DNA from 4 places in the Romboutsia lituseburensis genome. Region 3 is predicted to be linked to each of the others. Evidence: riboswitches for the same ligand, from Rfam matches in the RefSeq annotation. Region 3 holds a riboswitch; each other region holds the start of a gene.
The links. A riboswitch is a leader RNA that binds a small molecule or an ion and turns the genes downstream of it on or off. The one in region 3 is predicted to bind thiamine pyrophosphate.
Positions count from the first base shown of each region.

Region 1: it holds a riboswitch for thiamine pyrophosphate, as region 3 does, so the genes downstream of both, thiD (bifunctional hydroxymethylpyrimidine kinase/phosphomethylpyrimidine kinase) here and thiM (hydroxyethylthiazole kinase) in region 3, are expected to answer to the same signal.
Region 2: it holds a riboswitch for thiamine pyrophosphate, as region 3 does, so the genes downstream of both, thiC (phosphomethylpyrimidine synthase ThiC) here and thiM (hydroxyethylthiazole kinase) in region 3, are expected to answer to the same signal.
Region 4: it holds a riboswitch for thiamine pyrophosphate, as region 3 does, so the genes downstream of both, thiS (sulfur carrier protein ThiS) here and thiM (hydroxyethylthiazole kinase) in region 3, are expected to answer to the same signal.

Region 1 covers NZ_JANQBQ010000001.1:1,247,883-1,252,345, reverse strand. Annotated here, with positions in the region: gene NWE74_RS06105 (NUDIX hydrolase) at 1-412, shown strand, start outside; gene cysK (cysteine synthase A) at 648-1,547, shown strand; gene epsC (serine O-acetyltransferase EpsC) at 1,559-2,113, shown strand; gene NWE74_RS06090 (GIY-YIG nuclease family protein) at 2,180-2,488, shown strand; TPP riboswitch at 2,565-2,660, shown strand; gene thiD (bifunctional hydroxymethylpyrimidine kinase/phosphomethylpyrimidine kinase) at 2,771-3,610, shown strand; gene thiE (thiamine phosphate synthase) at 3,617-4,246, shown strand; gene NWE74_RS06075 (collagen-like protein) at 4,280-4,463, opposite strand, start outside.
Region 2 covers NZ_JANQBQ010000001.1:2,248,434-2,252,896, reverse strand. Annotated here, with positions in the region: gene NWE74_RS10770 (ATP-dependent RecD-like DNA helicase) at 1-251, shown strand, start outside; gene NWE74_RS10765 (ComF family protein) at 254-1,030, shown strand; TPP riboswitch at 1,381-1,476, shown strand; gene thiC (phosphomethylpyrimidine synthase ThiC) at 1,587-2,885, shown strand; gene hpf (ribosome hibernation-promoting factor, HPF/YfiA family) at 3,267-3,818, shown strand; gene secA (preprotein translocase subunit SecA) at 4,008-4,463, shown strand, end outside.
Region 3 covers NZ_JANQBQ010000001.1:3,426,354-3,430,816, reverse strand. Annotated here, with positions in the region: gene NWE74_RS16515 (hypothetical protein) at 1-609, opposite strand, end outside; gene thiT (energy-coupled thiamine transporter ThiT) at 817-1,413, opposite strand; gene tenA (thiaminase II) at 1,406-2,080, opposite strand; gene thiM (hydroxyethylthiazole kinase) at 2,108-2,902, opposite strand; TPP riboswitch at 3,046-3,139, opposite strand; gene NWE74_RS16495 (metal-sensing transcriptional repressor) at 3,353-3,628, shown strand; gene NWE74_RS16490 (cation-translocating P-type ATPase) at 3,998-4,463, shown strand, end outside.
Region 4 covers NZ_JANQBQ010000001.1:1,315,207-1,319,669, reverse strand. Annotated here, with positions in the region: gene NWE74_RS06455 (DegV family protein) at 1-54, shown strand, start outside; gene NWE74_RS06450 (threonine/serine ThrE exporter family protein) at 405-1,166, shown strand; gene NWE74_RS06445 (threonine/serine exporter family protein) at 1,168-1,662, shown strand; TPP riboswitch at 1,922-2,032, shown strand; gene thiS (sulfur carrier protein ThiS) at 2,145-2,339, shown strand; gene thiF (sulfur carrier protein ThiS adenylyltransferase ThiF) at 2,341-3,138, shown strand; gene NWE74_RS06430 (thiazole synthase) at 3,163-3,945, shown strand; gene thiH (2-iminoacetate synthase ThiH) at 3,973-4,463, shown strand, end outside.

The sequences.
Region 1 (4,463 bases), 2.2 Mb from region 3:
TCATGAATCAGAAAATAAATTAGTTTTGATAAAGCAATTTAGAGTGCCTATAAATAACTATATATATGAACTTCCAGCTGGACTTGTGGATAATGATGAATCAATGGAAAGTACAGTAGCTAGAGAGCTTAAGGAAGAAACAGGATTAGATCTTTTGAAAATAAATTATGTAAAAAGTAGACAAAAAGTTTATTTATCACCTGGAATGACAGATGAATCAGTAGCATTTGTGTACTGTACATGTGAAGGAGAACTGAGTAATGAGTTTTTAGAAGATGATGAAGATATAGAATCAATGCTTATCTCTAAGGAAGAAGCAAAAGAAATTTTAAAAAGTGATGAAATTATAGATATAAAATCATATTTGATGCTTCAAATGTTTGCTAGCATGGGAGATACATTATTTAATTAATATAAAAATACCTGAAATATATTTCAGGTATTTTTTATTATATATAAAAACATTTCTTTTTGAAAAAAATATATATTTAACAAAATGTACTTTTTTCAATATGTTTAGCTTATAAATAGGATATAAAAATTAAAAAATATTATATAAATAAAATTATATAGTTGCATTATCAAAATGATAATAATATAATAAACTTATCATTATCATTTTGATAATAAAATTTGGAGGTAGTTATATGGTGAATGAGAGTATATTAGAAATGATAGGTAATACACCTATGCTTAAATTAAATAAATTAGAAAGTTCAAGTATATATATAAAATTAGAAAAATATAATCCTGGAGGTAGTATAAAGGATAGAGCTGTATATTTTATGATAGATGGATTGGAAAAAAGAGGGGTTTTGAAAAAAGGTGATGTACTAGTTGAAGCAACAAGTGGCAATACCGGGATAGCACTAGCAATGATAGGTAAGTTAAAAGGTTATGAAGTGATAATAGTTATGCCAGAGACTATGAGTATAGAAAGAAGAGAGTTGATGAAAGCTTATGGGGCAAAACTTGTACTTACAGAAGGAAAACGTGGAATGAGCGGATCCATTAAAAAAGCACAAGAACTTTTAAATGAAAATAAACATTATAAAAGTTTAAATCAATTTGAAAATGAAGATAACCCATATGGTCATTATAAAACGACTGGAGTTGAAATATTAAATCAAGTAAAAGACTTGGATGTGTTTGTATGTGGTGTTGGTACTGGAGGAACATTAACTGGAGTTGCAAGATATTTAAAAGAAAAAAATCCAAATGTAATTATAGTAGCTATAGAACCTGAAAATTCGCCAGTTATATCAAAAGGTATCAGTGGATCTCATAAAATTCAGGGTATTGGAGCTGGATTTATACCTAAAAATTACGATGAATCACTAGTTGACATGGTTTTAACTATAAAAGATGATGAAGCATTTGAAGGTGTCAGAATGCTTTCTGAGAAAGAAGGTATATTAGTCGGATTATCTTCGGGTGCAAATGTTATAGGTGCTTTGAAAGTATCTAAAATATATTCTGATAAAAAAATAGTTACAATTGCTCCTGATGGAATTGAAAAATATATATCTATGGAAATATTTAAATAGAGGTGATACAAGTGTTAAAAAAAATAAATAAAGACATAGAGTATATTATGGAAAATGACCCTGCAGCAAGAAGTAAAATAGAGGTTTTTTTACTTTATCCATCTATACATGCTAGGTTAGTTCATATATTTACTCATTTTTTATATAAGCATAAATTATTTTTTGCAGCCAGATTATTATCTCAAATAGCTAGATTTTTAACAGGGATAGAAATTCACCCAGGAGCTACATTAGGAGATAGTATTTTAATTGATCATGGAATGGGAGTTGTAATAGGAGAAACTGCAGAAGTTGGAAATAGAGTAACTATATATCATGGAACTACATTAGGTGGAACAGGTAAAGATACAGGAAAAAGGCACCCAACGGTTGGAGATGATGTTATAATTGGTGCAGGTGCAAAAGTATTAGGACCTATAAATATAGGCTCTAACTCTAAGATAGGAGCAAATGCAGTGGTTTTAAAAGATGTGCCTGACGGAGCAACAGTGGTTGGTGTAGCTGCTAATATAGTTAGAATGAGAGGTCAAAAAAACGAAAGAGATTTGATTAAAGAAACTAAATAAATTCATTGAATAAAAGTGCATATTATAGTATCATTTTTTATTATAAAAAAATAAATGAGGTACAATATGCATTTTACATATATAATTAGGTGTATGGATAATTCTCTTTATACCGGATATACAACCGATATAAAAAGAAGGATGAAAGAACATGAAAGAGGAATAAATTCAAAATATACTAGGGTTAGAGGCTATAGAAATTTAGAAATATTTTTTATAAGTGACAGTAGAAGTAAAGCTATGAAATTAGAAAGTTATATAAAGAGATGCTCTCGAATTAAAAAGCTGTGGATTATAGAAAATGGAAATGAATTTATACAAGAACTTGAAAATAAATTATATTATAGCCTAGGAAAAATCGAAGAATTAAAATAATAAACAGAAAATTAAAAAATAATAATTAATTGACAATTATAGTAAAAATACTATAATTAAATTGTAAATAAATAATAAATATAGCTAGGGGAGCCTTTAGGCTGAGAAGTATAAACTGACCCTTATACCTGATCTGGGTAATGCCAGCGTAGGAAAGCTTGTACATAACTCTAAATATTACAATATTTAAACAAGTGTATTAAAGCTATACCTAATCTAGGTATAGCTTTTTATTTTATAAAATAATACTATAAATTTTTACTAAAGATAAGGGGGATAAATATGAAAAATTATAAAATACCTACATTAACAATAGCAGGTTCCGATTCAAGTGGGGGCGCAGGTATTCAAGCTGATTTAAAAACATTTAGTGCAATAGGAACATATGGAATGAGTGTGATAACTGCTGTAACAGCACAGAATACACAAGGTGTATTTGATGTAGAAGAATTAAGCCAAAATATTATAAAAAAACAAATAGAGGTAGTATTTGAAGATATAAAACCTAAGTCGACAAAAATTGGGATGGTATCCAGTCCTGAAATCATACTTGAGATAGCTAATACTTTAAAAAAGTATAATGTAGAAAATTTAGTAGTAGATCCAGTCATGATATCTAAGAGTGGGTATAGTTTATTAAGACCAGAAGCTAAGGCTAATTTAATAAAATATTTAATACCAATGGCATATATAGTAACACCGAATATTCCAGAAGCTGAAGAAATAACAGGAATTAAAATAAAAACAGTAGAAGATATGAAGGTAGTAGGAAATGAAATACTAAGTATGGGTCCTAAATATGTATTGATGAAAGGCGGACATTTAGAAGGAGATGCAATAGACTTGCTAATTGGAAAAGAAACATTTGAAATATTTAAAAGCAAAAGATTAAATAGAAAAAATACTCATGGAACTGGATGTACAATATCGTCAGCTATAGCATCACACTTAGCGTTAGGATATGATATTAAAGAGGCTGTAAAGTTAAGCAAAGAATATATAACAAATGCTATTGAAAATAGCTTTGATATAGGTCATGGCGTTGGGCCAGTACATCATTTTTATAAATTAGACCTAAAAAATGACAAAAAGGAGGAAAAACAGTTAGTACTAGCTGAATAAATAATTATGAAAAATGCTATAAGAAACAAATTAAAGTTATATTTAGTAACAGATAATGATATTTTAGAGGATAGAGACTTTTATAGATGCATAGAAGATGCAATAAGAGGCGGAGTTACTATGGTTCAGCTAAGAGAAAAAGATACATCAGGTAAAGAATTTTTAGAAAAAGCATTTAAACTTAGAGAAATAACACGAAAATATAATATTCCATTTATCATAAATGATAGAGTTGATATTGCTATGATTTGTGATGCTGATGGTGTGCATGTTGGGCAAAGTGATATAGATGCTAAATTTATAAGAAATATTATAGGGAAGAATAAAATATTAGGTGTTTCTGCTAGAAATTTAAATGAAGCAAAAAAAGCAAAACAGGATGGAGCTGATTATATTGGTGTTGGAGCTATGTACTCTACATCAACTAAATTAGATGCAAAATCAGTTTCTTATAAGACTGTAGGAGAAATAAAAAAAATAGTAGATATACCAATTGTTTTAATAGGTGGAATCAATCTAAATAATTTAGAAAATCTAAAAAAACTTGATTGTGATGGATATGCTGTTGTATCATCAATTCTTAAAGAAAGAGACATTTATGTTACCAGTAAAAATTGGGTAGAAGCAGTAAAATAAAAAGAGAGACTTTTTAAAGTCTCTCTTTTTATTTTACTTTTTATAAGGAACTTTTTTAGGTGGTATATATTTTTCTTTTGCCTTAGGTTCAGGAATAATAGGACAATCACAAATACCTTGAGGACCCATATCGCCCTTATCACCTTTAGGGCCAGCAGGGCCTTGAGGACCTACATCCCCTTTATCTCCTTTTTCACCTTTAGAGCTTGCTGCTCCA
Region 2 (4,463 bases), 1.2 Mb from region 3:
GTACAACAATTCATAAAAGTCAAGGTAGTGAATTTCCAGTAGTAGTAATACCTATGACATGGGCTCCTCCTATGCTATTAAGTAGAAATTTATTATATACTGCTGTTACAAGAGCAAAAAAACTTGTAGTAATAGTGGGAGATGTTAAATACTTGGAGTATATGATAAAAAACAATAGAACTAATGATAGATATTCGAATTTATCATATAAACTCAATAAATTTAAAGAAGAAGGGGTGTTAGTTAAGTAAGAATGAATAGTCATTTGAAAAAATTAAATGACATAAATGAATGTATGACTGATATATTTCTCGACCTTATATACCCAAATAATATAAGTTGCATAATTTGCAACAAACCAATAAATAAGAATAACACATACTCCATGTGTAAGGATTGCTTTGATGAACTTCATTTTATACTAGATGGATGTATTAAGTGTGGAAAGCCAATAATTAATTGCTCTTTAGAAGAACATGATATAGATGAATGTAGCTACTGTAGTGGTAAAGAATTTCATTTTGATAAAGCTATATCATGTATAGAATATAATGATTTTAGCAAAAAAATGATTTTTGGATTTAAATATAGCAATAAAACCTATATGAGTAGATACATAGCATCAATAATGAAGGAAAAAATAATATTAGAGGAAATAAACTTTGACTATATACTATTTGTGCCTTTACATAAATCAAGATTGAAAAAAAGGGGATTTAATCAAGCGTATAAGATAGCCAAGTATTTAAGTAAAGAATTTAATATACCAGTACTTGATTGTATAGTAAGGAAAGGGAACACTAAAAGACTTTATAAATTAAGAAAAAAAGAAAGAAAAGATGAGTTAAGAGATGCATTTATATTAAAGAAGAACAAGATTTATCTAGAAGAACAAAATATAATACTTGTAGATGATATATTTACAACAGGTGCAACTGTAAATGAGATCTCAAGGATACTAAAATTAGAAGGTGTAAATTTAATAACAGTATCAACTTTTTTAACAGGAGTTAACACGTTTAGTTGTTAGGAATAAATTCCTATTGACATATATCTCATAAAATATTAAAATAGAAAAAGTGATATTTAGGTCTGTGGTTGCAAGTCCAAGCCAGTCGCAGGCAAAGGGATCCACGTAAGTTAACACTAAAAATTGGGTTAATGATCATGGTGCGGCTTAGAAGTAAGACCTACCGGTATAAAATCGAGAGAGTTAGTAGTGCGGCGAACCCAAGCGAACCCTCCAGTAGGCGAGTGTGGGGTCAAAAACCAGGTCAGCTAAATATCCTAAAGTACCTTTATAGGTGCTTTTTTTTATGTTTAAAATATTATTTTATTGCGATATAGAGCAAACAAGTATAGAATGTAATTGTAAAATAAAATATTAGCTAGGGGTGCCAAAAGGCTGAGAGATGAAAGTCAACCCTTGTACCTGATCTGGATAATACCAGCGTAGGAAAGCCTGTTTATATACTGTTTATTTTTTATAAGAAAAACTAAGCTATGTTCCTATTTGGGGATATAGCTTTTTTAGTATATGAAAGCCTTTAATCAAGGGTATAGCTAAAGAATTAGGGGGATTAAAGATGAATTATACAACACAAATGGATGCTGCTAAAAAAGGAATAGTAACTAATGAAATGATAGTTGTAGCTAAGAAGGAGAATAAATCAATTGAAGAATTAATTGATCTAGTTAAAAGTGGAAAAGTAGTAATTCCGGCTAATAAAAATCATAAAACATTGAGTGCAGAAGGTGTAGGACAGGGTCTTAAAACTAAAATAAATGTAAATTTAGGCATATCTAAGGATTGTTATAGTTGCGAAAAAGAATTAGAAAAAGTTAGGGTTGCTATAGATATGAAAGCTGAATCAATAATGGACTTATCTAACTATGGAAAAACAGAAGGTTTAAGAAAAAATATAATTAATATGTCAACAGCAATGATAGGAACAGTACCAATGTATGATGCTATAGGATTTTATGATAAAGAACTAAAAGATATAACAGTTGATGAATTCTTTAAAGTAGTTGAAAAACATGGAGAAGATGGCGTAGATTTTATAACTGTTCATGCAGGCCTTAATAAAGAGGCGATAGAAACCTTAAAAAGAAATAATAGATTAACTCATATTGTTTCAAGAGGTGGATCACTTTTATATGCTTGGATGGAGTTTAATAATGCTGAAAATCCTTTCTATGAATATTATGATAGACTTTTAGATATATGTGAAAAATATGATATAACTATATCTTTAGGAGATGCTTTAAGACCGGGATCTATAAATGATTCTACAGATGCAAGTCAAATAAAAGAACTTATAACCTTAGGAGAGCTTACGAAAAGAGCATGGGATAGAAACGTGCAAGTTATAATAGAAGGGCCAGGACATATGGCAATAAATGAAATTGAATCTAATATTGTACTTCAAAAGAAACTTTGTCATCAAGCTCCATTTTATGTATTAGGTCCAATAGTAACAGATGTAGCTCCAGGATATGACCATATAACATCAGCTATAGGGGGTGCAATAGCAGCATCGCATGGAGCAGATTTTTTATGTTATGTAACTCCAGCAGAGCACTTGAGATTACCTGATTTAGATGATATGAAAGAAGGAATAGTTGCAGCCAAAATAGCAGCGCATGCAGCTGATATAGCTAAAGGAATATCAAAAGCTAGAGAATGGGATTACAAGATGAGCAAAGCTAGAGCAGATATAAATTTTGAAGACATGATAAATTTATCATTAGAACCAGAAAAACCAAAATTATATAGAGAAAGTTCTGTTCCAACTGAAAAAGAAAGCTGTACTATGTGTGGAAAGATGTGCTCAATGAGAACTATGAAAAAAATAATGAATGGAGAAAATCCTCAATTATAATATAGAATTTTTTAAAAAAATGTATAAATTTATAAAAAAAAAATTTTATGTTTAAAATTGTATAAATCATTAAAAAACGACACTAATTCACAAATAAATAACAACTATTGTAGACATTTGTGGATAGTCGATATTATAAAAATAGCTTGAAATGCACAATAAGTAGAGTTATTAACAAAATTATCCACATTATCCACAGTTATAGTGTTAATATTAATCCACATATATAATTTGTAGATTATCCCAAAATTAATCTTATTTTATTTGAATATATTAATTTAGAAAAGTTAACAATAAAAATAAAGGATTATATAAGTCAGAGTAGAATACTTTATTAAAGTATAACTAATTATACTGCTATAACTGAAGGGAGATGTTCTTATGAATATAATAATATCTGGAAAACAAATGGAACTAACAGATGGAATTAAAGGTGCGATAGAAGAGAAAATCGGAAGATTAGACTACTACCTTCATCCAGAAACAGAAGTGAAAGTGACAGTTAGTGCTAAAAAATCAAGACAAAAAGTAGAAGTAACAATAATCCCTATAAGTGGACCAATAGTTAGAGCTGAAGATATAGAAGAAAACTTATATGCAGCTATAGACATAGTTTATGATAAATTAAATAAGCAATTAAGAAGATATAAAAATAGATTGCAAGATAGACATCAAGATAGTGAGAGTATAAGATTCCAAGGTGTAGAATTAAATGAGGACATTGACTTTGAAGACGATGATGAAGATAATTTAGATATAGTAATAGAAAGACATAAAAAGTTTGATATGAAACCTATGAGTGCCGAAGAAGCGGTGTTACAGATGGAATTAATAGAGCATGATTTCTATATGTTTAGAAATATAGATACAGATGAAGTATCTATAGTATATAAACGTAGAAATGGTGGATATGGGATAATAGAACATGAATAAGATAATTTAAATTAATTAAAAAGCTATCGATAAATTTAATTATCGATAGCTTTTTTAATTAGTTTACCTTACATAGAGTAGTTACATTTTAAGCGTTAGAATATAAAGGCAAATATTCAATATTAAATATAGAATTTTTATGGTAAAATGAATATTAGTATAATAATTGAGCGAGGAGAGATGCTGAATATGAGTTTTTTAGATAATTTATTTAACATGGCGGATAAAAAAGAACTTAAAAAGTTTAATAAGATAGTTGATCAAATAGATTCTTTAGAGACAAAGTTTGATTCTATGTCAGATAAAGAATTTCAAAATATGACAAATATATTTAAAGAAAGATTAAGTGCAGGAGAAACGATAGATGATATATTACCAGAAGCTTTTGCTGTTGTAAGAGAAGCATCTAAAAGAATATTAGGAATGAGACACTATAGAGTACAGCTTATAGGTGGTATTGTTCTTCATCAAGGTAGAATAGCTGAAATGAAAACTGGTGAAGGTAAAACATTAGTTGCAACTGCTCCAGTATATTTAAATGCTCTTACAGGGAAAGGTGTACATGTAGTAACAGTAAATGATTATCTAGCAAAACGTGATAAGGAACAAATGGCAAAAGTATATGAATTCCTTGGAATGACAGTT
Region 3 (4,463 bases):
AACTTTAACACCTTTTATCCAATCACCTTGGTAATCTCTTTGTAATAAAGTTTCTATTATAGCAGCTTGAGATATAGCTCCACCAGTTGATCCTGCAAAGTGTTTAGCCCACTTTTGTTGGTCTACTAAGTTTATAGTTAAAATACCATTCTTGTCTATTGATTGTAAAACCATTTGTGCATCATCTTTGAAGTAATCATTTTTTAAAGCTGATATTAGCTCATTTATTTTGTCTTCTTTTGAAGCACTATTTTTTATTTTTATAGTTTCAAATTCAACTATGCTTTGAGTGTCTTCTTCTTTTGCTGTGTATATTTTAAAATCTGTTGTTTCTGATTTTGCTTCTTTTTTCTCTTCTTGCTTCTTTAAATTCTTTTTAGATTCTTCTTTTTTAACTTTATCACTTTTTGCTTCTTGTTTTGCCTCTATATCTTCTTTTTGTATATCATCACTTTGTTCATTATCATCTTTTGCGTTGTCTTTTGGTGAATCTATATTTTCTTGTACTTGATTACTATCTTTTTTAGTTTCAGTAGTAGTTGATTGATTTGCACATCCTACTAAAGTTAAACTCATCATTAATGCCAGTAAACTCACTTTTAGTTTCATCAGTTTATTCTCCTTATTATTAAAATTCGCTTCGCTTTAAGCCACCGCGTGGGCGCTACACTTCATATCGCCAACGACTTCGTCCGTTGCTTAAAATTCGTTTAGCTTAAACTAATGATACCAAATTTTGCATAATAAGTATTTACAATAAAATAACAATATTCTTACAATTTATTTACAATTTGATAATTTATGTCATGAAAGTATTTATTGTAAACTTGCAACTTTTCTTAAATTAGCTAATGGAAGTAATGCCATTATAACTACGCAAAGTACTCCTTCTACTCCATGACCTGAGAAGTTGTATAAGAATGAATAAAGTACGGGGTTCATTCCTTCTGGTGCAAATTGACCAAAGAAAAATACTCCAGATAAGAAGTGTGACGTTGTATTTAATAATATTGCAACTAAACTACCAAATATAATTTTTTTCTTATCATCTTTTCCAAACATATCACTAAGACCTAGTGCCATATCAGGAATAGCATAATCTAAGATAACTTGAGCAGGGTGCATTATGTATCCGCCTATTAATAAGCTTATAGTTCCTGTTATAAGACCGGCTGTAAGTCCTGCCTCTCTTGAATATAAAACTGATACCAATAACAATGGTAACATTGAGAACATGTTAATTCCTCCACCTTGAGGATATCTTACAAATGGAATTAATGATAATATATAACTCATTGCACTAAACATTGCTATTACAACCATTTCTTTTGTTTTAAATTTATACTTTCTTATTTTTAAAACATATAAAACTAATGGAACTACACAAACTACAAGTAATATACTATTAAACATAAGCTAGCTCACTCCCTTCATATGCCATATGCCAAAAGTCCATTTCATATATACTAGCTTTTCTAAATATACTTATAAGATTTCTTTCTTCTTCCTCACTTAGGTCTTTACATATTTCATTAGTAAAATCTATCCAATCATTTGTAAACTTAGTATATCCTTCACTACTATAAGTTTCTATCCAACTTTTATAAAAACTATCTTCTATACAATCTTTATAGTTTTCTTTTAATTTAAGTCCTATATAGTTATAACTCCATGTGCAAGGAAGTATTACAGATATTATTTCCTTAGCCCCACCTGCTAATGATACATTTTTCATATAGCTTGTATAACTTTCATTGTTTTTGTGATACTCATATTTTTCTATTTCATCCATATTTTCTCCAAAACCTTTTAAGTATGAAATATGATTTGCTGTTTCATCATTTAAGATCCCATCAGCACCTTCATAAAACATATTCATTTCTCTTATAGTGTTGCTTTTCACAACTCCCATACAATACACTTTTGTATATTCTTTTAAATATAAATAATCTTGTATAAGGTATTTTCTAAATTTCTCTTTATCTAAAGTTCCTTCTCCTATTTCTTTTAAAAAAGGATGCTCTAAATAACTTTCCCAAATATCTTTACTTCCTTCAAATAAACGCTCAGTAAATAACATATCTATCTCTCCATTCTTTTTGTTTTATTAAGCTAATGCTAATTCTTCTATCTTTGCATATGTATTTAATTTATCAACATTTAATTTATATACTTCATCCATTAAATTCACTTTAAAGCTTCCTATAGCTGGATTTTGACTATCAGCTAATTCACCACATAAAGACATTGTTAAAACTCCCATAGTGGCACATTCTAATGTGTCTTCATCACACCCTAAGAAACTTGCAATTAAACTTGCACTCATACAACCAGTTCCAGTTATTCCTTTAAGTTTTTCAGTTCCATTATTTATTTTATAAACTTTATCTCCATCTGTTATAATATCTGTCTTTCCTGTTGCTGCTACTACACATTCTAACTTCTTAGCTACTTTTTTTATAATCTCTGTACAATCTGTTTCATCATCAAATGAATCCACACCTTTTCCCTTTACATCAAATCCACCTATAAATTTAATTTCTGCCACATTTCCTTTTACTACGTCAAACTTAACTTCATTTAAAAGTTTATTTGTAAGATTTGTTCTAGCTTCAGTTGCAAATACACCTACTGGATCTAATATAACAGGCTTTTTATATTTATTAGCAACTTTACCTGCTATTAGATATAAGTTTAATAACTCTGAATTCATAGTTCCTATGTTTATAACTACTGAATTTGCTGCTTTTACTATATCTTCTACTTCCTCATATGAAAAACTCATCAAAGGGCTTGCCCCTAATGCTAACGTTATATTAGCACAATCATTTATAGTTACATTATTTGTATAATGTAAAACTAATGGATTTACGTCTTTCACCTTTTCAATTAAATTAAACATCTTAAAGCCCCCCTAATTTAAGTTTTAGCATTTAATTTTCTTAAACGTAAAAAAAGCTATACCTGATTAGGTATAGCTTTATGTACAATAAATATCAAAATTAATGTTTAGATTTATAACTATCTAAAATAATATTTGTTGTGTCAAGTCTTATAAAGCTTCCCTACGCTGGCATTATCCAGATCAGGTATAAGGGTCGGTAATCCTCTCAGCCATATGGCTCCCCTAGCAATTTTTAAATTTTATTTACACTTTAAGTATAGTACTTTATTTTTATGTGTCAACTAATTTTTCCAATTTACAGCAAAAAATAAACAATCAATAGCTATTTATTCTTATTGTAAGAAATATATCTAAAAATTTAACTGTTGTATATATTTTATTGACATTACTAAATACCAATGATATTCTTCTACATAATAGATAGAATTTAAAGGTGGAGGATAGACTATGCGTCAATGTATGGATTCAGATAATTTACATAAAAGGATAAAAAAGATAATGGGACAATTAAATGCCATAGATAAAATGGTTGATAAAGATATACCTTGTGAAGATGTTTTAATTCAAATCAATGCAGTAAAAAAAGCAGTGCATAAAGTTGGACAGTTAGTATTAGAAGGTCATATAAACCATTGTGTAAAAGATGGTATTGAACATGGAGATACTGAAAAAACAATTAAAGACTTTGCAAAAGCCATTGAACATTTTTCAAGAATGGGATAAAAAAAGTAGTTTATATAAACTACTTTTTTTATGCCTAAGGATATTATGATACTTCATTTTCTGTGGATAATTCATGAAAGTAAGTTATATTAATAAATTGGTTTTGAGTATAAAAAACATTTTGAGCAAAGGACGAAGTCGTTAGCGACAGGAGCCAAGCGACTTTTTTATTGACTTTAAGATAATTCACTTCTAATACATACCTATAGGGGTATATGTATATTTTTTTTATTAATAATTTAAAATGAGGTGAAATATGAAAAAAATCAATGATTTTCTTAATTCCTTTCCAATGATTATTGTATCTGGAATATTTTTAGGAATTAGTTTATTAGAACACATGGAATTACTTGGGAATTTTAATTTTTAATTGATCCAGCATGGATATCTATATTAATATCTGGATTTCCACTTGCTTGGATAGCGATTGAAAGAGTTGTTAAAAGTTTTTATATTAGCTCTGCACTACTTATTACTATTGCTATGATAGCATGTATTTTTATAGGAGAGGTCTTTGCAGCAGGTGAAGTTGCATTTATTATGGCTATAGGTGGATGGCTTGAAGATAAAACAGTTGACCGTACTAAAAAAGGAATTACACAACTTTTAAAGCTGGTTCCTGCTAAAGGTAGAAAAATTATTTACCACTCAGATGGAACTTTAAAAGAAGAATTTATAGACCCAGAAAATATTCAAATTGATGATATTCTTAGAGTTTTACCAGGAGAGAATATCCCTGCCGATGGAATAATTGAATTTGGTCAAACATCTATCGATCAATCTGTTATGACTGGAGAATCATTGCCTGTTGATAAAATTAAGGGTGACAAGGTAT
Region 4 (4,463 bases), 2.1 Mb from region 3:
ATTTGTGCTCATTCAGGTCCAGGAGTATTAGGTATTGGATGCGTAGATAAGTAAATAAAAACTGCTTTATATGAGTTTCATATAAAGCAGTTTTTATTTTTATTTATTTATAAAATTAAACTTAATTTTAGAATTTAAAGTTAAATGTTTTTCATAAATAAATAAAAATTGTCCGTGTTATTAGAAAATTATAAATATTAGAACTTTGTATAAAAAAGTTAAAAAAATAAGTTGAGAAACATAAAATAAATATATACACAATATATAATAAAACATAAATAGGAAAAGGCTTTTTAAAAGAAGGTTGTAGTTTTATACATAAATATTTGGTGAAAAAATGTATAAAATATGTAAATTTCATATGTTATAATGAGTTTATCGTTAGGTGATAGGGGGGAGATTTTATGGATATTAATAGAGTTCTCAATTTTTCCTCTAATGCAGGAAGAGCAATGCTACAAAGCGGTGGAGAAACGTATAGAGTTGAAGAAACTATATCAAGCATATGTCAAGCATTTAATGTTGATGATGTAGATGTTTTTGCAACACCGACAGCAGTAATGGTTTCTGTATCTATTGAAGGGAAAATTCACTCTATAGTGAAAAGAATAAAATCAAGAGGGATAAATTTAAATAGGGTCCACAATATAAATTCTTTATCTAGAAAGATTAGTGTGGAAAAATTATCCATTGAGGAATGTGAGAGAGAATTAGAAATAATATGTATTGATGATAGCTACGATACAGAAAAAATATTAGTCGCATCAGGAATTGCTTCATCAGCTTTTACAATGTTATTTGGTGGAGAAATCAATTCTATTATAGTTTCTTTTTTAGTGGGAATCATAACCAAATTAATTTTTATGAGTTTAAGCAAGTCATCACTAAATGAATTTTTTATAAATAGCATATGTGGTGCAATTATAGCTATTTTTTCTATAATACTTTTAAAGATAGGGATAATCAGAGAGATTGATAAATTAATAGCTGGATGTATAATGTTGTTGGTACCAGGACTTGCACTAACTAATTCTATAAGAGATATAATAGAAGGTCAACTAATATCCGGTCTTACTAAAGCTGCAGAGGCATTTTTAGTGGCAGTATCTATTGCTGTTGGTACAGGAGCAGTAATACATTTATATTTAACAATGGGGGGGATTTAATATGATACTAGAAGCAATAGCATCAGCACTATCTGCAATAAGCTTTGGTATTATTTTTAATATAAAAGGAAGACGACTTTTAGCAGCTGGATTTGGAGGAGGATTAAGTTGGTTTGCTTATAAACTTTGTTTAGCCAATGAAGTTTCTCAGGTATCTTCATTTTTTATAGCTGCAATATGTTTTAGTATATATTGTGAAATTTGTGCTAGAGTGTATAAAACTCCAGCAACAACATTATCTGTATGCTGTTTAATACCTTTAGTTCCAGGTTATGGTGTATATAATACAATGTATGAATTTATAAAAGGAGATTATATAAAAGCTATAGATTATGGTATAAATACATTATCCTTAGCGGGTGCTTTAGCACTAGGCGTTATTTTTGTATCTACTTTATTTAGAAATTTTAATTTGCACAAGACACTAGATAATTTGTTAAAGTCTCCAAAAAGGATAAAAAACACAAAACAAACGTTAGAAGAAAGTTTTGAGTAAATTTAAAATCCCCATTATTAAAAATAATGGGGATTTGCTTAATTTTTAAATTAAGCTCTTAATATATATTTCAAACTTAAACTGTGTAGTAATTTTGCAGTGGTTTTATACAAAATCTTTTTAATTATATAATTTAAGTGATATAAAGTCAACTCAAATTGTATAATTAAAAATTTAACGATAAAAAAGATAAAATATTATATTACATTGTTGAGATGGTAAAAACACTATGCTATACTCAAAGTGTAAAAGTTAATAGAATATAAGCTAGGGGAGCTAGAATTGGCTAGCTGAGAGAAAAGCCTCAACTTAATACCCTACTAAACCTGATCAAGGTAATGCTTGCGAAGGGAAGCTTTTAAGTATACTAAAATTTTTGAGTATACATTTTTTATATTATGTAAATTAAGTGCTTTCCTAGAAATAGGATAAGCACTTTTTTATTGAAACAATAATACAATTTTTATTTAGAAGGGGGTAATATGAAAGTAAATGGGAAAAATCTATCACTTGGAGATAATAAAAATATTTTAAGTCTTTTAGAGTATTTCAATTTAAATGAAGAACAAGTGGTAGTTGAGGTGAATTTTGAAATAATAGAGTCTGAGAAATATAAAAATTATATTTTAACAGAGGAAGATATTATAGAAGTAATAAGCTTTGTAGGGGGGGGTTAAAATTAAAATTTTTTTAAATGAAATTCATACAGAAATAGATGAGAAATTAACTTTATATGAAGTTAGGGATAAGTACAAAAAAGAAAGCGACATTGTAATATTAAATGGCTACCCTGTTGAAAAAAATTATAAGTTACAAGAAAGTGATAAAGTTAGTTTAATTAAAAGGGGTGAAAATTTAAATTTAGATAAAATAGAAAAACTTTTAGCTGCAAGGCATACTCCCAATATACATGAGAAGCTAAAAAAAGGAAGTGTTGCTATATTAGGATTAGGCGGATTAGGATCAAACATAGCAATTTCTTTAGCGAGGATTGGAGTAGGGGAGCTAATTATAGCCGATTATGATATTGTTGAGCCATCTAATTTAAATAGGCAACAGTATTTTATAGATGATATAGGCAGTTATAAAACAAGTGCCATTAAAAATAATTTAAATAATATAAATCCTTTTATAAATATAAAAAAAATTAATGAAAAAATTACTAAAGAAAATATGAATTTATTTAAAGATGCAGACATTATTGTAGAAGCTTTTGATAATCCAAAATCAAAAGCTGAAATAAGTAATTATATATTAACAAATATGAAAGAAAAATTTTTAATTGCATCATCTGGAATGGCAGGATATTATGATTCAAATATGATACAAACAAAAAAACTTAGAGAAAATTTTTACATATGTGGAGACTTAGTAAGTGAAGCAAAAATTGGAGATGGTCTAATGGCACCTAGAGTCGCTATATGTGCAAATCATATGGCAAACTTAGTGATTAAAATATTAGTTGATAAATATTAATTATAGCAAATTTAGGGGGATAATATGGATAGATTAGTTTTAGGAGATCATAAATTTAATAGTAGACTTCTTATAGGAACAGGAAAATATGGATCAAATGAAATATTACCTAAGGTAATAAATGAGAGTAATAGTGAAATAATAACAATGGCTCTTAGAAGAGTTGATCTAGATAATAAAGAAGAAAATATATTAACACATATACCAAAAGAGATGACAATACTACCGAATACATCAGGAGCAACAAATCATCAAGAAGCTGTTAGGATTGCAAGAATTGCACGTAAAATGGGATGTGGAAATTTTGTAAAGATAGAAATTATTTCAGATACAAAATATTTATTACCAGATAATGATGAGACAATCAAAGCAACTGAAATTCTGGCTAAAGAAGGTTTTGTAGTCCTTCCGTATATGAGCCCAGATCTTTATGCTGGAAAAAGGCTTATAGATGCTGGAGCAGCAGCTGTAATGCCTTTAGGATCTCCTATAGGATCAAATAGAGGGATTAGGATGAAAGAAATGATAAAGATTATGATTGAAGAATTAGATATACCTATAATTGTAGATGCAGGTATTGGAAAGCCATCTCAAGCAATGGAAGCAATGGAGCTGGGAGCTGCAGCAGTATTAGTAAATACCGCAATTGCATCAAGCAATGATCCAGTAAAAATGGCAAAAGCATTTAGATTAGCAGTAGAAGGTGGAAGAGAAGCATATCTTGCTAAGTGTGGAATAGTATCTGATTATGCAAATGCATCATCACCTCTAACTGGTTTTTTATCACAGTTAAGCACAGTAAAGTAAATATAAACTTTTAGGGGAGTGGGGATCATGAGTTTTTATGATGTTTTAAATTCGTATAAAGATTTTGATATATATGGATATATGGATAATGTAACCGATGAAAATATATTGAATTCGTTGCAAAAAGATTATTTAGATGAATATGATTTGCTTAATTTACTTTCGAAAAAGGCAGTAAAGTATTTAGAATTAATGGCACAAAAATCTAATAAAATAACTAATCAATATTTTGGAAAAACAATATGTTTATACACGCCGATGTATATAGCAAATTATTGTATTAATAAATGTGTATATTGCGGATACAACTTAGACAGTGGTATAAAAAGAAAGAAATTAACAATAGAAGAAATAAAAAATGAGGGTGCGTTTATATCAAAGGAAGGTTTTAAACATCTATTAATACTTACAGGAGAAAGCAATATACATTCAGACGTAAAATATATAGGAGAAGCAGTGGAAACACTAAAATCTAAATTTTCATCTATAGGTATAGAAGTGTATCCTATGGATGAAAA